2 regions of the Cytobacillus sp. ABV4_503 genome follow, and region 1 is predicted to be linked to the other one. Evidence: riboswitches for the same ligand, from Rfam matches in the RefSeq annotation. Region 1 holds a riboswitch; the other holds the start of a gene.
What was found. Region 1 has a riboswitch for glycine ahead of purU (formyltetrahydrofolate deformylase). Riboswitches for the same ligand answer to the same signal wherever they lie in the genome.
Positions count from the first base shown of each region.

Region 2: linked by a shared signal. The riboswitch ahead of gcvT (glycine cleavage system aminomethyltransferase GcvT) and the one ahead of purU (formyltetrahydrofolate deformylase) in region 1 are both predicted to bind glycine.

Region 1 is NZ_JBSWTH010000001.1:135,404-145,953, reverse strand. It holds gene ACXAD1_RS00655 (alkaline phosphatase D family protein) at 1-842, opposite strand, end outside; gene ACXAD1_RS00650 (hypothetical protein) at 1,167-1,478, shown strand; gene ACXAD1_RS00645 (FbpB family small basic protein) at 2,037-2,162, opposite strand; gene purU (formyltetrahydrofolate deformylase) at 2,244-3,110, opposite strand; glycine riboswitch at 3,258-3,357, opposite strand; partial or broken gene ACXAD1_RS00635 (MFS transporter) at 3,547-4,735, opposite strand; gene ACXAD1_RS00630 (glycosyltransferase) at 4,871-5,509, opposite strand; gene ACXAD1_RS00625 (aspartate kinase) at 5,807-7,171, opposite strand; gene ACXAD1_RS00620 (SpoIIE family protein phosphatase) at 7,520-8,662, shown strand; gene ACXAD1_RS00615 (CheR family methyltransferase) at 8,728-9,543, opposite strand; gene ACXAD1_RS00610 (response regulator) at 9,625-10,550, opposite strand, start outside.
Region 2 is NZ_JBSWTH010000001.1:3,553,347-3,563,896, reverse strand. It holds gene comGF (competence type IV pilus minor pilin ComGF) at 1-147, shown strand, start outside; gene comGG (competence type IV pilus minor pilin ComGG) at 137-520, shown strand; gene ACXAD1_RS17935 (shikimate kinase) at 533-1,030, shown strand; gene ACXAD1_RS17930 (YqzE family protein) at 1,107-1,292, shown strand; gene ACXAD1_RS17925 (YqhG family protein) at 1,339-2,133, opposite strand; gene ACXAD1_RS17920 (DEAD/DEAH box helicase) at 2,111-3,799, opposite strand; glycine riboswitch at 3,980-4,068, shown strand; gene gcvT (glycine cleavage system aminomethyltransferase GcvT) at 4,228-5,331, shown strand; gene gcvPA (aminomethyl-transferring glycine dehydrogenase subunit GcvPA) at 5,348-6,694, shown strand; gene gcvPB (aminomethyl-transferring glycine dehydrogenase subunit GcvPB) at 6,687-8,147, shown strand; gene ACXAD1_RS17900 (rhodanese-like domain-containing protein) at 8,401-8,784, opposite strand; gene ACXAD1_RS17895 (lipoate--protein ligase family protein) at 8,967-9,803, shown strand; gene ACXAD1_RS17890 (vitamin B12-dependent ribonucleotide reductase) at 10,151-10,550, shown strand, end outside.

The DNA of each region.
Region 1 (10,550 bases):
TTTTCCGGAATCCCTGCTGCATAGTTATTTTCCACTTCATGGTCATCCCAAGTTACCACCCAAGGGAAAGCAGCATGAGCTTCTCTCAGATGCGGATCAGATTTGTACTGAGCATGGCGGTTCCGATAATCTTCAATAGAGATAATTTCCGGTCCGCTATGGTGGCGGACATTTCCTGTTGGTGAAATATATTCATTTGGTCCATATTCATATATGTAGTCGCCAAGGTGAATGACAAAATCCAAATTTTCCTTTGCCATATGCTGATAGGCAGTAAAAAATCCATGTTCATACTGCTGGCATGAAGCAAATGCAAATGATAGCCCTGATACTTTGGCACCCGCAGCAGGAAGTGTCTTTGTTTTGCCGATTGGGCTTAGTTCATTTCCACATTTAAAACGATAATAATATACAGTGTCCGGCATTAAGCCTTCTGCCTCCACATGCACAGAATGCGCCAAATCAGGCACTGCAATTTCTGTCCCGCGTTTAACAACTTTTCGGAAATGTTCATCTGCAGCAAGTTCCCATTTAACTGGCACAGCATGAGAAGGCATCCCTCCTCCATTAAGCGGTTCTGGTGCAAGCCTTGTCCATAAAACCACACTGTCCGAAAGAGGATCTCCTGATGCCACACCGAGGGTAAAAGGATATTTGCTGAACTTAGGAGAAGCCTCAACTGTTAGATTACCCACACCTAATGATTGCGCCATAGCCAAGGCAAGAGAAAAACCGGCAATTTTCCCTGCACCAGATAGAAAGCTCCGGCGGTCAATGTCCCTCTTCAAGTTCTCTTCATTAAACTTCTTGATTAAATCATCAATCGACCTATCATTGTTCATTTTCTTCACCTCTTAATTCAAACTGGATTCACAATTGATTATAAGAGGCTTTTTTTAAAGCAATATGAAGATATGTAAAGGAGGATGACAATATCTCTGCCAATTTTAACAGGACTTTTGTAAGGATATGGATATTTATTCAACCGATATTCTAGACTTGCGGTCAAAATACCTTTGTACCTCTGTAACATTTGTCCCAACTATTTTTACAATATATACATAGAATATTAACGAATCCTGTCAAAATCTTTTAGTTTACTAATCTATAAATAGTGGTTATGATGATAGTTATAATCTTGAAAAGGGGTGAGGGAAGTGAAAAAAATGAAGTTAATGCCATTTTTAATGCTGTCTGTATTTTTAACCTTCCTCATCACCCAGTACCCTGGGGTCCATTTTAATGATATACCAATGGACCAAAGCAAAGCGGTAACTGTTTCGGACTTTTCCGAGAGCTTTCTAATAAAAGATGATCCTAAAAAACATATTTTCATACAGGGTATAATTTCTTTAGCCATCACAATCCTAACCATTATCCTTTTTATATACAGTGCCCTGCACATCATCGCCCGCAGGAAGAAGATATTCTATAATCCCATCTTCTACGAGGCGAATTATGTAATCCACACTCCTTAATTGTCCAACAAAACAATTAAAGGAGGAAACGAATAATGTGGATTCGATTCTTAATGATTGGGTTATTTTCATTAACAGCTTCCAGCCTGTTCTTTTATCAGGGAATGGAAATGTATCATGCTTTCACAGATTTCTTTAGACAAAAATAAGAATTTGGCACCCAGGGAGTCCCTGGGTGTTTTTAATGCTTCTATCATGGGGAACCTACCTTTCTGCATTAGTTTTTTTCGTCCCTTTTCACTTCTTCTGGGGCACTGCTCATTCTTATTAGATCCCTTCACTCCGGCTTGCCTCTTCTCAAAGGCACTATTCATCCTTTATCAGTTCCCCTCACTCCCGCTTATCTCTCCCCAAAGGCCCTATTCATCCTTATTAGTTCCCTTCACTCCTCATACCTCTCCTCAAAGACGCTATTCTCCCTCATTAGCTCCCTTCGTTCATTTCATGCTCTTCCCGCAGACACTAATCCTCAATAGCATCTCGTGCCATTTTCACTTCGTAACTCAGCTCCATAAAAAAACACCCGGCCATTTTTACTCCCAGGCCGGGTGTACACTCTTACTGTGCTTTTGCATATTTATCGTCTATTTTCTTTTCAATTTTTTCAAGCTCCCGGCTATCTTTTAAAAGCTCCTCTTTATTTGCCTTAATCATTTCAAGCATTGATAATTTTTTCTTTTTCATTTCTGCTCACCTTCTCTCATGATGTCTGTAATCTCCTGGATGCTGGATCTATTTTTTTTGACAGTGCATGGTGTCTGTCACCTAAAATACAATCGTCTTATTTCCATGCACAATGACTTTGTCTTCCACATGCCAGGCGACTGCCTGAGCGAGGACCTGTCTTTCCACATGCCGTCCTGCAATTTTGAGATCCTGTGCAGTGTGTCGGTGGTTAACCCGCTGGACATCCTGCTCAATGATCGGGCCTTCATCCAAATCATTCGTTACATAATGAGCTGTTGCCCCAATCAGCTTGACTCCGCGGTTAAACGCCCGTGCATAAGGATTGGCTCCCACGAAGGCTGGCAGAAAGCTATGATGGATATTGATAATCCTGTTTGGATATTTGGAAATAAAGCTGGGCGAAAGGATCTGCATATATCTTGCCAGTACAATGAAATCTACTTTTCCATCCAGCAGCTCCACCGTCTTTTGCTCGGCTTCAGCTTTAGTGTCAGGCGTAATCGGAACATGATGATAAGGTATTCCGAAACCCTCCACCACTTCCCTCATGTCGGGATGATTACTGATCACCAAGGGAATATCCACTTCAAGCTCCTTCGATTTCCAGCGCCATAGCAGCTCCAGCAGACAGTGATCCATCTTAGAAACAAATATGGCCATCCGCTTGCGCTCGCCTTTGCCGCTTAGCTTCCACTCCATTGAATATTCCCTGGCCATTTCAGGAAGATCCTCTTTCAGTTTTGAAAAGGACTCATCAAAATGGTTCATATCGAATTCAATCCTCATAAAGAAGATGCCTGCCAGCGGATCGGTTGTGTGCTGGTCAAAATGGACAATGTTAGCCTTATGCTCCAGCAGGAAATTGGAGACTGTGGAGATAATGCCTGGCCTCTCAGGACAGGATATCAGCAATGTCGCCCTGTTTGCATTGATATTTGTATTCATATAGATTCCTCCATCTGCTTTTCCCGAAGCTGCCATCCATATAAAAAGGACAGAAAAAGGCGGCTTCTTTATCCCCCTTCCCTGTCCTTTTACCTGAGAGTTTAACCCCTTTGGTGTCGCAGGATTCCTGCGCGCTCTCCAGAGATGCGTCTGACTGCGATCTGTCTACCTGAGAGATTGGCTTCAAGGGTATTTTTGAAGCTTGCTCCTTCGGTGGCTACTGAATGCTCTCTCCCGCAGCCGTCATTCGCTCAATATTTTTGTTATTTTCAGAATAATACATTATTTGCACTATGTCAATCGAACTGCGTTTCTTTCACAAAATTGCCACAATTAAAGCCAATTATGATTCTTTCAATGCCGATTTATAATTTGGTCTTGAATAAATGGCAGAAAAAACAAAAAAAAGCTTGAAGACAAAGTCTCCAAGCCGTTTCTATACAGCCGCTTTCGGTTTCGGCTCCTTTTTCTGCCAGGCAATCGTGATAAACAATGTAACGATCAATAAGGCCAGACCGAGAACAAACGGATAGGTTATCCGGACATCGTAAAGTACACCTGCAATCGTTGGCCCAAGCACGTTTCCAATACTCATATAAGCATTGTTCATACCCATCGCAAATCCCTGCTCATTGCCGGCCATTTTTGAGATTAGCGTGGTTAAAACGGGACGCAGGATGGAAGTAGCAAGGAAAATGATCAGTGAAATAACGAAGAAAAGCGCATAGCTGCCTGCAAACAGTGAGACAAGGAATCCTGACGCTGCAACAGCTAAAAAGATATTCAATACCTTGCCTTCTCCGAATTTATTAACCACCCGATCGACTACAAATAACTGAACAATAACACTAATGACCCCCGTTGAAGTCACCATAATGGCAATTTCCTGTGGAGTAGCAGCAAACTCATTATCAAGGTACAGCCCCAGCACAGATTCATACGCCATTAGCCCAAAGCTCATCACCAATGTAATAACAAGCGGAATAAAATATGGCTTCTTAACAGACATTGCCAGCTTCTTGACCATCGGTTCCTCTTCAGGCATCTCTCCTGGCACCGTCTGCAATGTGCTGCTTTCTTCGAGGAGCACAATTGAAAAAATAACAGCCACTAGAGATACAAGCGCTGAAATCAGAAATGGCATTTTCAAGCCGAAATCTGCCAAAAATCCGCCAATTCCAGGCCCAACCACAATTCCAAGTGACATCGCAGCTGAGACAAGGCCATTCCCCTTTGCACGCTGCTCCATGGTAGTAATATCAGCAATGTAAGCAAAAATTGCTGGAATCAGCAAGGCTGCCCCTATGCCTCCAATGACACGTGAAAAGTAAAGCAGCCAAATGGAATCTACTGCATAAAAGACAAGCATGGATAGTGTCAAACCAGCTAACCCGTAAATAATCATCTTTCTGCGGCCATACTGGTCAGCCCATTTTCCAGCAATGGGAGAAAAAATCAGCTGGGCACCCGCAAAAATGGCAATCATCAGGCCTGTCTGCCGTTCCCCCCTGATTAATGGATTCCAAATAAGCCGGCAAAATCGGAATAATAATCCCAAAGCTTCCAATCGCAATAAACATATTGATCATCAATATGATCATCTTTTTCTTTTGATCCCCAGACATAGCGGATATCCCTCCTTCTATATGTGAAAAATTTACATTATTTTTTTCGGCACGCTAAATAGCTTATAATGAGACAGGCTGCTTTGTCAAAGGAAAAATAAGAGAAGCTCCAGCATGTGCTGAAGCCTCTTATATTCACCCTTTGAATTTGTCCGGGAATTGCCTCACAACTGCATCTGAAATGGCATCTGCCATCATGATAATATGTGTCACCCCGTCATCAATAGAAACAATTCTGGCATCCCAATCCTTAACAAGGCTCGCTGTTAAATCATCCGTCACTAATTCGAGATGCGTGTACAGCAACTTTTTAACATCTTCATTTTTCAGATTAGGATTGGCATTGCTTATAAAAGCAGCCATATCATCGGCATTGCGATGCCATTCTTTGTTCAGCTGATTCACTTTTGCGCCTTGCCCGCTCTTGGCAGCTTCCACAATATCTCCTGCAATAACTATATGCTCCTTAAGCAGTTCTGTAAGCTTATTTCCTGCAGCATCTCCATAATAGGGCTTTATCGAATTGCCGATATCCTCCTGGTTTTTCAAGAGCCTTGCCAGAACCTGTTTCTGATCCTCCGCCCCGGCTGTTGTAGCACTTGTAATATAATTGCTTGTCCATAATACATGGTCGATCCATAATCTGCGGAATTCATTTTCAAACTTAACCTCTGATTGTGTGATACACGGTTTCTGTGCAGCTGCATTGCCTGGAGCTGCCAGCATATTCAGCGGCATCATCAGCATTATTCCCAGTATCAGTAATTTCTTCATATCCTTTTCTCCTTCCAGATTGAAAAAGTTCCTTCTTATTTTGATTATCTTAAGATTTTTCATTCCATAAAATAAAGCTCGAGGCTAATGCCCCAAGCTTTTTCAATCAAACGTTTGATTTATTTGCATATAAAGCCTATTTACTTTCAGATAAATCATTTTACTTTCGTTTAAACAGATTTACTTTCGGATAAATCATTTTACTTTCAGATAAACAGATTTACTTTCGGATAAATCATTTTACTTTCAGATAAATCATTTTACTTTCGTTTAAACAGATTTACTTTCGGATAATGATCACACAGCTGCCACCGCAGCAAAAAACTCATTATAAAGCGCCTGTACCGCGCGTTTTTCATCCACTGCCTGTACGCCAAACATCATGCTCACTTCAGATGAGCCCTGATTGATCATTTCCATATTGACTTTCGCTTTAGCGAGGGCTTTGGAGGCGCGGGCCATTGTTCCGATGTTTTGGCGCATCCCCTCACCAACTACCATGATAAGCGACAGGCTGTGCTGGATTTTCACCTCATCCGCGTGAAGTTCACGTTGAATACGGCTCAGAATCTCTTCCTCCATACCATCAGTAAATTGGTTTTCCCGAAGAATAATGGAGATGTCATCAATTCCTGACGGCGTATGCTCATAGCTGAGGCCATACTCTTCCAAAATGGTCAGCAGCTTCCTCCCGAAGCCTACTTCCCTGTTCATTAAGTATTTGCCGACGTATATGCTGCAGAATCCCTGATCACTGGCAATCCCGATCACAGGTCCGTTTGTGTTAGCGCGCTTGTTCACAATCCTGGTGCCAGGAGCAGATGGATTATTCGTATTTTTAATCTGCACAGGAATACCAGCCCTGAATGCCGGCACAAGTGCTTCATCATGCAGGACGGTAAAACCTGCATAGGAGAGCTCCCGCATTTCGCGGTATGTCAATTCTTTGATTTCTTTAGGACTTTCCACAATAAATGGATTTACCGAAAATACAGCATCCACATCTGTAAAGTTTTCATACAAGTCCGCTTTGGCTGCCCCAGCCAAAATGGAACCTGTTACATCCGATCCGCTTCTTGAAAATGTGAACACCTGCCCTTCCCTGCTATATCCAAAGAAACCTGGAAAAATGATAATCCCGTCCTGTTCCCTTAAGGAATATAGATTCTCATATGCCTCAGGAAGAACCTGTGCATTTCCGGGCTCAGGGCTTACAAGCAATCCCGCTTCATTCGGGTTCACATACCTTGCTTCTACTCCCTGCTGCTGAAAATATGCTGCAACAAGCTTAGCGTTATTATCCTCGCCGCTCGCCTTAATCAGATCCATAAAAACTTCAGGATCATCTGTATCGCTGGAGAGCCTTGTAAAAAGATCCTCCCTAATTATATCTTTAATTTTTGGATCAAGCTCCAATTCATCAGCTATTTGGCCATACCGATCCAATACAGCTTCAGCCAAGTCATCAGCTGCCTCCCCCTGATTCCGTTTTTCTGCACATGCGATTAATAAATCAGTAACCTTATTGTCTGCTGAAAATCGCTTACCAGGAGCCGAGACGACTATTATCTTCCGCTCTGGATCTGCATTTACAATATTGAAAACCTTCTCGATTTGCTTTCCGGATGCTAAAGAAGATCCTCCGAACTTCACGACTTTCATTCTGACATCTCCTAATCTCTGAAAATTTAATCTTTATTTTACTCTTATCCGCAAAGAAATCAAGAGAAAATTCTATCTGAAAAACACAGATGTTCACCATAAAAATACACAAAGGTATGTAGATATATTAAATATGATTAATTCGCGTGATTATATCGCTTAATATTATTATTTTAGAAAAATAAAAGAAAACGCTTACAATATATAGTTTATTTTATGCCGTTCTGCTGAATTGCCTAAAGCAAAAAACTATTAATATTATGGTTTTCCCCATTCCAAAACGGGGTATATGTTAAGGATATTTATATAAAGAATTCAATCGTAAAAACACGGGAAGGGAAAAAGTCTATGGGAATCCTAGTTGTGGACGATAATCAAGCCAATTTGTTTGTCATTCAGCATATATTAAAACGCGCCGGATATAAAGACCATTTAACGTTTTCTTCTGCAAAGGATATGTTTCAGCATCTTCAGGGATATTCACCTTTCTCAGCTGATATAAAAGCAGACATTATCTTAATGGATATTATGATGCCGGAGATGGATGGAATTGAAGCATGCCGGCGGCTTCAGCAGATTCCGCATTTAAAGGATATTCCGGTGATTTTTGTAACTGCATTGGAAGATTCAAATAAAGTAGCTGAGGCACTAGATGCGGGCGGAACTGATTATGTTATGAAGCCCATAAATAAAACGGAACTGCTTGCCCGGATTCGTGCTGCTTTAAGACTTAAATATGAAAAGGACTGGCATAAGGAGCAGGAAAATAAAATCAAGAATGAATTGGATTTATCCATGCAGGTTCAGACCAGCATGCTGAGTGAGCCGATTTATCATGAACATACACTGTTAAAGGCTTCCTACCTGCCGGCCAACAAACTTGCAGGGGATATGTATTACTGGCACCAAATAGATGAACACCGCTTTGCTGCCATCCAGCTGGATATGATGGGCCACGGAATTTCAGCATCCCTTGTATGCATGTTTATCTCTTCTGTACTAAGGGATGCTATCAGAACATGCAGCGATCCTGAATACGTCATGAAGGAACTAAATCGGTGGATGAACTCCCTTAATCAGCGCAATCAGCGGATTCCATATTATTTTACAGCCATTTATCTCGTCCTTAATAAAAAAGACAAAACCGTCGAGTATGTAAATGCCGGACATCCAACCGGATATGCACTCACAGATAAAAAGGAAATGGTCAGTTTAACCAGCAATATGTGTGCAGTAGGCTTTTTTGAAGATATTACGATCCAAAAAGAAACAATTCCCTATATAGACTCCATCCAGCTGCTCCTGTTTACGGACGGAGTAGAAGAAGCAGTGGAACAGAATAATCTTAACCCTTGTGAATATCTTCAGCGCTTCGCATCCTTCCATTGGAATGCAGCCCGAACAGCAGAACCAATAGATATGATTTTGACTAAAGAGCAGCAGGCAAGCGCCGATGATGATATGTGTGTTGTTCTGGTTCAGGCAAATTAGTTACATAATATTTTTGCAAAAAAACAGAGTGCAGTCCCTCAAATAGGGCCCGCACTCTGTTTTTCTTATGCTTGAGCGGTCTTCCTGAAAATCTTTTCCTGCAGGTTGATTTCTTCAAATACGGGCACTTCCATCCTCAGCGCTTCCTTGCTTCCAAGTCCCAGAAAACCTCCCATGCTAAGGCTTTCATTGAAAAGATTAAAAACATGGCTTTGCAGATCAGTGTTAAAATAAATCATGACATTGCGGCATATAATCACATGAAATTCATTAAAAGAACCATCGGTCACCAGATTATGCTGTGCAAAAACCATTCTATCAAGCAGGGATGAATTCAAATAAGCTGCTTCACAATCGGTAGTGTAGTATTCAGAAAATGATTTTTTTCCGCCTGCCATAATGTAATTCTTTGTGTAGAGCTGCATTTTTTGCAGAGGGATCATTCCGCTCTCAGCCTTTTTCAGCACCTTTTCATTGATGTCTGTGGCATAAATTTTAGTTCGTTCCCCCAGACCTTCCTCCTCCATCAAAATAGACATGGAATAGGCTTCCTCTCCAGTCGAACAGCCTGCATGCCAAATTCTGATCTCAGGCAATTCTCTGAGCATCGGGACAGCCTCATTTCGAAAAGCTTTAAAAAACGAAGGGTCCCGGAACATTTCGGTAACATTAATTGAAAAATCGCTCAGGACCTTTTGCAGATATCCATCTTCATGTATAACCTTCTCTGTGAGGCTTGTTATGCTGGGCAGCCGATCCCTGCTAATGCGATTTTGTATCCTCCTCGCAATAGAAGAGCGCATATATTGCCGGAAATCATACCCGGATAAACCGTAAATGGCCTTTAAAAGTAAATCTATCTCTAATTCTTCCTTTTTCAATTCTATCCATTCCTCAACTTTCGAGAATAAAATTATGGTGACAGTGTCCGTATGTCAGGACTGGTGCCCCCCGGGTTCCTTCTATGAAAGCCACACCCTCATTACGGACAGCAGCTGGTCCAGTTTTAACGGCTTGCTGATATAATCTGTTGCACCAGCTTCCATGCACTTTTCCCTATCGCCTTTCATTGCCTTGGCAGTAAGGGCAATGATTGGAACATCCTGATGCCTGTCCAGCCCGCGAAGCCTCTTCATGGTTTCATAACCATCCATAACCGGCATCATAATATCCATCAGCACAATATCAATCTTTTCTGTACCCATTATTAAATCCAGGCACTGCATCCCGTTTTCTGCTGTAAGGACATTCATGCCTTCTTTATTTAAAGCATTTTTCAGCGCATAAATATTTCTGTGATCATCATCTACGACTATGACTGTTTTATCTTTAAGCTCAGTACCTGTATGCTGATGCTCTGCTTCACTAATTCCTTCAGCAGCTGGGGGTTCTGCTGCCTCAGACACTTCCTCCAGAGGTTCAGCGGTTACAGCTGCTTCTTCTAAAGCAAGCGAACCTGCCTCTATATCAGGCATGCCGTTTGGCAGATTAGGAATGACCAGTGTAAAGCGGCTTCCTTTTCCTTCTTCACTCTCCACTTTGCAAATGCCGCCGAGCAGCTGGGCAAATTCCTTGGAGATGGACAATCCCAGGCCCGTTCCGCCATATCTTCTCATCGTGGCTCCATCAGCCTGCTGGAAGGCTTCAAAAATCAGCTGCTGCTTTTCCGCTGGAATGCCAATACCTGTATCCAGCACTGTTACTTTAAGCCAGTCATCTGTATAGGTGGATAGCGGCAAACCAAAGAAATCGCTCTGTGCGGCTTTTTCAAAAGTGACTGCTACTGAACCTTCTTCCGTAAATTTAAATGCATTTGACAGGAGATTTTTCACAATTTGCTGGAGCCGCTGCTCATCGGTATTGAATACAGGCGGCACTTCTTCTGAAG
Region 2 (10,550 bases), 3.4 Mb from region 1:
CATGAAATTGTCCTGCAGAAACTTGATAGAATAACATTCAGTTCCATTAATGGCGGAATTGTAATAAATGTATCGGATAGTTTTGATCAGGAGCATTCGGCCTGTCTTTATTACCTGAGGAATATGGAGGATATTGATGTACCATAATCAGGAGGGATTTTCTTACCCTCTTACTTTAACAATCATTCTGGCTGCACTCTTTCTACTTACGATTCAATTAGATCAGTTTATTTCTGAGAAAAGGATAGTGAATCAGGCTGAAACCGTCATGATGCAGGAGTATTACTTATTGTGTTCCTTAAAAAAAACTGAAAAAATGCTTAGCGAAAATATAGACCAGGATAAGTCAGGAATTTTTTCGTTTAGAAATGGATCTGTTTCATATGAAATCTCACCAGTGGCAACAAGCATAATTCAAATTACCCTCAAAACCAAAATTGGCTCTGATAAGGAAATTTCCGGATATGCTTATTATGACAAAGATCTGCAAAAAATGATAAAATGGATTGAAAAAAACTGAGTGGGGATAAAGATGAAGCCAATTTACTTAATCGGATTCATGGGTGCCGGCAAAACAACAATTGGAAAAGAGCTTGCATCCTGCTTAAATCAGGAAGTAATCGATACAGATGAAGAAATAGTTAAGCGGGAGAAGAAAAATATTAATGATATTTTTGAAGAGCATGGAGAAGGATACTTCAGAAATCTTGAAACGCTTATATTAAATGAATTTGATAATAGAGCAGGAATTGTTACTACTGGCGGGGGAATTGTGGTGAAGCCTGAAAACAGAAAAATGCTGAATGAAAAAGGAATCGTTTTCTTCCTTTATGCATCGCCGGATGAAATATTTAAACGGATTGAAAATGATCATTCCAGACCGCTGCTGAAAGGCGATAAAAAAAAGCTGATACAGGAACTTTATGAAAAAAGGATGCCGCTTTATAAAGAAACCGCCCATGTGGTCATTGATACCACTAATAAAGATAAAGCAGAAATAATTCAAGAAATAATAGATGGTTTAGGTTGAAAAATCGTTGGACATACTTGTAAATGATAAATAGCAAGCTGTAATTGCAATGTGAAGAAAAAGGCAGGTATGATAAATGAAATCCAACGATTATGTAAAGTATCTAACACAGACAGTAGTAAAATATATAGATCAGCCCAAAGATGAAAGAAAACGGCATAGAACACAGAAAAAGGACATGAAGGAGCCGTTTTTATTCAGGTGGTTTGGCATGTTTTCATATCTTTTCTATTTGGGCATGAGAAGAAAAAAGCATAAATAGACTTCATGCAAAAAACCGGCAATGTCTGCCGGTTTTTTGTGTGATATCATACTGCGCTGTCTGTCAGATAAAAGAGGCCTCCATTTATTATAGAGATATTAATCTTTGGCTCATATTGCTCTTGAAGGGCTGCTTTCTCGTTTTCATAGCTTTCTCCCTTTTCTTCTGCATCTTCATAAAAATGTTCAAGAAGGTTGAGATCTTTTTGCCAGCGCTTACGGGCTTCATCAGCCCATACATGTTCTTCTTGCTCAATTTCGGACTTTATGAAATTAGCTACCCTGAATACACCGCTCCCCGGCATAATGAGCGGAGACAGAGTGAAAGAGTAGTCGGGAATCTTTGGTGTAAGGCTCATGCCAAGCAACCTGTCATGAAAGCTTTCGACCATTTGCCCATTTATTAATTGGAGGCCGATGGATTTAAAGACATCTCTTTTTCGGTCGCATTGATAAGATACGCGGACGTTCATTCCCAGCCATGGCCTTAATGGAACCTGCATTCCTGGTGCCTGCCGGTGGTTTTCATATAATCGTATATAGCCTGCCAGGTTACGGGCTGAATCAAAGATCTGGTGAAGTCTGGGAGAGCCAAAATGAACGACTTCCCCCTTAATATGCGCAGGGGCGAGCTGCTGGTTGGTAATAAGTGTAAGCTGCATGGGGTTAGGAACTCCGCCTGTTTTTTCGAGATAATGCCAATAAAAGGGGCGATTCATTAATTCCTTATCCAAATCAATCGTCAGTTGTACGGTTATATACCCCGGACCTTTAGCAATTATTTCGCATCCATTTGCGTGAAAATACCTTTCAAGGAATTTATGAATTTCCTGTTGCTGCATTCAGTCCACCTTCTTTCATATCCTCAGCAAATTGAATCATGCTCGTCAGATTCTCCATTTTGATTCGCATTTCACCTTCTGAAGCTGATCTTCCGAAAATATCAACAAGGTGATCGTCAATACTTCCAAATTCTAGTTTTGTTAAAATATCATCCAGATCACCTATGACTTTTTCAAAAAGATGTATTTTCTCGTATAAAAGCTTCATTACATGTTCTTCGACTGTATCTTTCGTGGCAAAATTATAAATCATGACATCCTTTTCCTGGCCAAGACGATGGATACGTCCTATCCTTTGTTCAAGACGCATTGGATTCCATGGTAGATCGAAATTAATGATATGATTGCAGAACTGCAGGTTTATCCCTTCTCCTCCTGCTTCTGTTGCAATCAGGACTTGAGCATTCTTTTGGAAAAGCTCCCTCATCCAGTCCTTTTTGCCCCTTTTAAATCCACCCCTGAAGGGCACAGATGTAATACCATATTGTTTTAAAAACCACTGAAGATACATTTGTGTTGCTCTGTATTCAGTAAAGATTATGACCTTGTCATTTATAGCCTGTATTAATTCCAGCGCTTTTTGAGCTTTGGAATTTTGCTGGACAGCTTCAACTTTTTTAACAAGGTACTGTATTTGTTCCTGAAAAGCTATTGAGGGCTGATCCTGTCTTTTTAGCATATTCTGAAGAGTAAAATAGACAGCTTCCCTGCTGCTGCACGCCTCTCTTTGCAGGGTCATCACTGAAAATTGGCTCGAACTGATCCAGTCACCTTCCCCCCGCATCTCTGTTACAGCGCTATAAAGCTCGCGCTCAGCCTCTGAAAATTCAATCGGTATTGTTTCCACATGTCTTTTGGTCCATTCAATTCCTGTATCTGCCCTGCGGTTGCGGATCATGACTTTGTTTACGAGTTCTTTTAGATGTGCATCATCATTTAAAGAACGCGAGTCTTTTTTGTAATTCTCATAAAAGGCTGATTCATTGCCCAGATGGCCAGGTTTGAGCAAAGACACAAGGTTAAATATCTCACTGATGCGATTCTGAATGGGTGTAGCAGTTAAAAGAAGGCAAAACTTCTTTTTAAGGTTTTGTACAAACTCATAGTTTTTGGTTTTATTATTTTTAAGCTTGTGAGCTTCGTCTATAATGATCAGATCATAATCCAGGCTGTAAATGATGTCCCGATGGGGATTGCGTTTGGCTGTATCAATGGATGATACCACTACATCGCATTGTTCCCATACATAGCTTTTTCGCTGTGCCACAGCCGGAATGAAAAATTTGCTGTTGAGCTCCAGGGCCCACTGTGAAACGAGGGAAGCAGGAACGAGTATAAGGACTTTTTTTACGAGTCCCCTGATCATATATTCCTTTAATATCAGACCAGCTTCAATCGTTTTGCCGAGACCGACCTCATCAGCAAGGATCGCTTTGCCGTTCATGCTTTCTACAACCTGCTTGGCTACCTCCAGCTGATGGGGGAGGGGAGTAAGGTTCGGCAGATGCTTTGGAGCCTGAAGGCCTTCAAAATCAGGAATAGTCGTGTGGTTTTCAACCTCTACAGCCAGTTTATATAGCTCCCAGTTTCCCCATGGGCCGTCGTCATCAATTCTTTTTAAGAATTCATCCTGCCAGGCAGAATCAAAGCCAATTTGCACTGTCATAAAAACAGCTCCTTTTATCTATATAAAGATATTGCCCAAACCTTGTTAAGGTGGTACGATGTTAATAGCTTTGAAAGTTTAGAAAGTTAACACATTACATTTAGTTAACCGAAATAATGGATTCTTTATTTTTTCTGTTTGGTATAAGTATGACCAACTTGGAAAATTTTATAAATGCGAATGACAACAAGGGGAGAGACTACATTTGTAGCGCCGAAGGAGCAAGCATAATCTGTGAATCTCTCAGGCAAAAGAACTCTTGTTTGACGCAGCTCTGGAGAGTGCTTTTTAATAAGCCACCCAAGGGGAAAGCCGGTTTCGGTAAACTTTCAGGTGCAAGGACAGAGATCTTCTCATAATTGAGGGGATACTCTGTCCTTTTTTATGTTCCTACAACTAACTTCAAAAGATATAAGGGGGACGAGTAAATGTCACAGTTAAAACGCACGCCTTTATTCGAGGTGTACAAAGATTACGGAGCAAAAACCATCGACTTCGGAGGCTGGGACCTTCCTGTTCAATTTTCAAGCATTAAAGAAGAACATGAAGCAGTCCGTACAAAAGCCGGCCTTTTTGATGTATCCCATATGGGTGAAATCGAAGTGAAGGGGACGGACAGCCTTAAATACCTTCAAAAAATGATGACGAACGATATTTCCAAATTAAAGAACTCAGGTGCTCAATATACAGCCATGTGTTATGAGAATGGCGGAACTGTTGATGATTTACTTGTCTATAAAATAGAGGATGACCACTATTTGCTGGTTGTAAATGCCTCCAATATTGAAAAGGACTTCAACTGGCTTCAGGACCATGCTGAAGGGAATGTGGAATTGAAAAACCTTTCTGAAGATATGGCACAGCTGGCGATTCAGGGGCCGCTTGCAGAAAAAGTGCTCCAAAAGCTTGCTGGCACGAACCTGGCAGATATCGGATTTTTCAAATTCCAGCAGGATGTCGATCTGAATGGCAAGAAAGCGCTGGTCTCCAGAACAGGATATACAGGAGAAGACGGATTTGAAGTTTACTGTGATGCCAAAGATGCAGCCGCATTATGGAATGAAATCCTTGAAGCAGGCAAAGAAGAAGGCGTGCTCCCATGCGGCCTTGGTGCAAGGGATACCCTTCGCTTTGAAGCTAATCTGGCACTCTATGGCCAGGAGCTCTCACCTGATATCACACCGCTTGAGGCAGGAATCGGCTTTGCTGTAAAAGTCAATAAAGAAGCTGAATTTATCGGCAAAGAAGTGCTTAAGAATCAAAAAGAAAATGGGGTTCCGCGCAAGCTGGCTGGAATTGAAATGATTGACCGCGGCATTCCGCGCCATGGCTATCCAGTATATAAAGGGGAAGAACTGATCGGGGAAGTGACAACAGGCACCCAATCTCCGACATTAAAAAAGAACATTGGCCTTGTTCTTATCAAGAAAGAGCATGCGGAGCCGGAAACTGAATTAGAAGTGGAAATTCGCGGCAAACGACTGAAGGCTAAGATTGCAGCAACACCTTTTTATAAAAGAGAAAAGAACTAACCGGGGGGAGAAAATGATGAAACATCGCTATTTACCGATGACAGAGTCTGACCAGAAAGCAATGCTTGAAAAAATCGGCGTCAGTTCTGTGGAAGAACTATTCAGTGATATTCCCGAAAGTGTAAGATTTAAGGGCGAATATAAAATCAAGCCGGCTAAATCAGAGACAGCCTTACTGAAAGAGCTTACTAAAATGGCTCAGAAAAATGCTGATCTTCGCACAAATACATCTTTCCTTGGTGCGGGTGTTTATGATCATTACATGCCAATCATTGTTGATCATGTTTTATCCCGTTCAGAGTTTTATACTGCCTATACTCCTTATCAGCCAGAGATTTCCCAGGGTGAGCTCCAGGCAATCTTTGAATTCCAGACAATGATCTGTGAGTTAACAGGAATGGATGTTGCCAACTCATCCATGTATGATGGCGGAACAGCGCTTGCCGAAGCAGCCATGCTAAGCGCAGGCAGCACACGCCGCAAAAAGATACTTATCTCAAGCGCAGTTCATCCTGAATCTAAAGAAGTAGTTAAGACATACGCAAAGGGCCAGTATATTGAAGTGATTGAAATCCCTCATAAAGACGGGATCACAGATCTGGAAGCTTTAAATGGAATGATTGGCGATGACATAGCAGCTGTCATTGTACAATATCCTAACTTTTTTGGCAGAGTTGAGCCTTTAAAAGAGCTTGAGGAAATTATTCATGCCCATAAATCCATGTTTGTTGTTTCAAGCAACCCGCTTGCTCTTGGCACACTGACACCTCCGGGTAAATTCGGGGCAGACATTGTAGCAGGAGATGCCCAGGTTTTCGGAATTCCTACAGCTTTCGGAGGCCCGCATTGCGGATATTTTGCCGTAACATCCAAGCTAATGAGAAAAGTGCCGGGACGTCTTGTCGGACAAACGGTAGACGATCAGGGACGCCGCGGCTTCGTGCTTACTCTTCAGGCACGTGAACAGCATATCCGCCGCGATAAGGCAACTTCCAATATTTGTTCCAATCAGGCTCTAAACGCACTAGCGGCATCTGTAGCGATGACTGCTCTTGGCAAGAAGGGCGTAAGGGATATGGCCGCTGCCAACATGCAAAAAGCCCATTATGCAAAACAGCAATTCAAGGCTGGAGGCTTTGAAGTTCCATTTGAAGGCCCTTCATTTAATGAATTTGTCATCAAGCTGAATAAGCCTGTTAAAGAAGTAAATCAAAAGCTTCTTGAAAAGGATATTATTGGAGGCTACGATTTGGGCAGAGATTATGCTGGCCTTAAAAATCATATGCTTGTTGCTGTAACGGAATTGAGAACGAAGGAAGAAATCGATGCATTCGTTAAAGAAATGGGGGATTACCATGCATAAGGAAGATCAGCCACTCATCTTTGAATTAAGCACAGAAGGCCGTATCGGCTACAGCTTGCCTGAAATGGATATTCCGGAAATTGACCTGGTCGAGCTTCTTCCTGAAGGCTACCTGCGAGAGGAAGAGCCAGAGCTGCCGGAAGTGTCCGAACTTGATATCATGCGTCATTATACTGCACTTTCTAAACGCAATCATGGCGTTGATTCAGGGTTTTATCCACTGGGATCCTGCACAATGAAATACAACCCTAAAATCAATGAGAATGTAGCGCGTTTTAATGGTTTTGCCCACTTGCACCCGCTGCAGGATGAAAGCTCTGTTCAAGGTGCCCTGGAACTGATGTATGATCTGCAGGAGCATCTGATTGAAATTACGGGAATGGATGAAGTGACGCTTCAGCCAGCTGCAGGAGCACATGGAGAATGGACTGGATTAATGATGATCCGTGCTTATCATGAAGCGAATGGCGATACAAAGCGTACTAAAGTAGTGGTTCCTGACTCTGCACACGGAACAAATCCTGCATCCGCGACAGTCGCAGGCTTTGAAACAGTAACTGTTAAATCGGATGAAAATGGATTAGTGGATTTAGAGGACTTAAGAAGAGTGGTTGGCGAGGATACTGCTGCCCTTATGCTGACTAACCCGAATACTTTAGGCTTGTTTGAAGAAAACATTCTTGAAATGGCTGAGATTGTTCACGGCGCCGGCGGGAAGCTATACTATGATGGAGCTAACCTGAATGCAGTACTTTCAAAAGCACGCCCTGGAGATATGGGATTTGACGTTGTTCACCTTAATCTTCATAAAACCTTTACAGGACCGCATGGCGGCGGAGGACCGGGATCAGGCCCAGTCGGCGTAAAAGCGGATCTGATTCCTTTCCTTCCGAAGCCTGTATTGGTTAAGAATGGTGACCAATATGAATTTGATTATGACCGCCCGCAATCAATCGGACGTGTAAAGCCATATTACGGAAACTTCGGAATCAATGTCCGGGCTTATACTTATATCCGTACAATGGGGCCGGATGGACTGAAGGCTGTTACGGAAAATGCGGTACTAAATGCAAACTATATGATGAGAAGGCTTGAGCCATTCTTTGACCTGCCATTTGACAGACATTGCAAGCATGAATTTGTTTTAAGCGGAAAGCGCCAGAAGAAGCTTGGCGTACGTACTTTGGATATTGCCAAGCGACTTCTTGACTTTGGCTACCATCCGCCAACCATCTACTTCCCGCTTAACGTGGAAGAGTGCATTATGATTGAGCCGACAGAAACAGAATCAAAAGAAACGCTCGACGCTTTTGTCGACGCCATGATTCAAATAGCTAAAGAAGCTGAGGAAAACCCTGAGATTGTTCAGGAAGCCCCTCACACAACTGTAATTGGCCGTCTGGATGAAACAATGGCTGCAAGAAAGCCGGTTCTTCGCTATCAAAAGCAATAAACGGAAAAGGGTGTCCTTTAGAGGGCACTCTTTTTTTTTGGCTTGTAGACTAATTGTGAACTCTGGGAAGGAATAGGGGAATTCGGGAATAATGCACCGATTCCGGGGAAAAGATCCGAAAACAAGGGAAAGAGTATCGGGCTAAAAGAGAAAACAACAGCGGTGGTGAGGAGTGGATTATGATTGAACTTAGCTGAGGGGTCCCCAATCAAGAGACCCCGTTAAGATAACGGGGTCTTTTCAAATATTGCTATTATTTTTTCGCTTTCACTTTTCCTGTCCATTTTTTAAATCCGCCCTGCAGGTGTGAAAGGTCTTTGTAGCCTTTACGATGCAAAAACTGGGCAGCTCTCGCACTTCTCATGCCGCTTTGGCAATATAAGTAGACTGGCTTGTCCGGACGCAATTCTTTCATGCGCATTTTCATTTGTGAAAGCGGTATATTGCGGGCACCTAAAATATGGCCGTTTTCAAATTCATTTGGTTCACGTACATCGATTAATTGGGCTTTTCTGTAGCCTTCTCTGAACTGGTCTTCCGTAAGCGTTTTAACAATTCGGCGCTGATAAAACCAGGTTATCACGGAATAGGTAATGATTGCACCCAAAATGATAAGAATGAAATAAAGTGTTTCCAATATGTCTTTCTCCTTTCACACATAGGTAAGCCAACTAATATTATATAAGCCTTTCCTAATAGGAGTAAAGGAAATCTGTTAAATTTGTTATGGAAATTCAACTTGCTTTAAATTTCTCTGGAACTTTGGTAGACTATTAACCGCATGTGACTAGTTAAAGAATCTGAAAATGAGGGCTACATATGACTAAAGAAGTTTGGCGATTTATCGATTCAGGAGAGGGGTCACCTTCTTTTAATATGGCTTTGGATGAGGCATTGCTTGACTGGAACAGTGAGGGCAAAATGCCACCAGTAATCCGTTTTTACGGATGGAATCCGGCCACTCTTTCAATCGGTTATTTCCAAAAGGTTGAAAAAGAAATAGATATGGAAGCTGTTAAGCAGCATGGATTGGGATTTGTCCGCAGGCCTACAGGTGGAAGAGGTGTGCTTCATGAACATGAACTCACTTACAGTGTGATCGTTCCTGAAGCCCACCCCGAAATGCCGAATACAGTTACAGAAGCGTACAGAGTCATTTCTGAAGGGATCTTAAAAGGTTTTCACGGACTTGGGATGGAAGCTTATTTCGCAGTCCCAAAGACAGCTGAAGAAAGGGACTCTCTGAAAAATCCAAGATCTGCTGTTTGTTTTGATGCCCCCAGCTGGTATGAACTTGTAGTAGAAGGCCGTAAAGTGGCGGGAAGTGCACAAACAAGGCAAAAAGGGGTAATCCTTCAGCATGGTTCCATCCTACTTGATTTGGATGAAGACAAGCTGTTCAGCCTGTTCAAGTATCCGAATGACAGAGTCAAAGAAAGAATGCAAAGAGCTTTTAAAAATAAAGCTGTTGCCATTAATGAGCTGACAACTGAAAAAATCACCCTGGATCAAGCAAAAACAGCTTTCAAAAAGGGATTTGAAGAAGGCTTGAATATTGAACTTGAACCTTATAAGCTTACAGATGAAGAAATGGCATATGTACAAAAAATCGCAAAAGAGCGATATGAAAGTGATGACTGGAACTATAAGAGATAAAAGCGGCAAAGTCGCTTTTTCTCTTTTTTTAATGAATAATTTTCCAATTGCTGCCCTGTAAAAGTGCAAGCTTCAAAATATGTTAAAATTTATCGTTAATTGTCGGAAATCGGCTATTAACTCTGTTTTTCTTTAAATTTTAGTATATTTTAAGTTTGACAAAATCACATTTAGCTGAACCTGACACAATATGTAGTGGTGTCGAAAATATTTAGGACACTATATATTGATTTTGAGGTTTGAGGTATGGTAACTTTAGGGTACTCTTTTAAAACAGATAGATATACTCTATCTGCCCATATGGTTTACACATTAATTGATAATTGAATTTAGAAGGAGTTGTAACAATGTCTGTTGCTCTAGGACAAAAAATGAAATTGAACATTGATCGTTTAAACAAGGACATCCGTCTTTTTCCTCAGGTTCATCCTGTAACCCCAGATATGAAAATGACCCACAAAGGTGTTTCCCGCTTAGTTATGCTTGACCGCTACACTTTCAAAGACACCGAAAAAGTAACACTCACAAATGGTGACTTCGTTGTTCTCACCATCAAAGAGGATCCTAAATTTCCTGCACGGGGCCTGGGCTTTATCCAGGATATCGATTGGGAAAACAAGACAGCCAAAGTTTTAGTAGAGGAAGATTACAGAGGAGTGCTGGATGATCCGGAAGAATCTAGAACAGGCATTATTACAAAGCCTCTTGATGTAATCGAGAAGCCCCTTGAAATCTTCTATGAGCAAA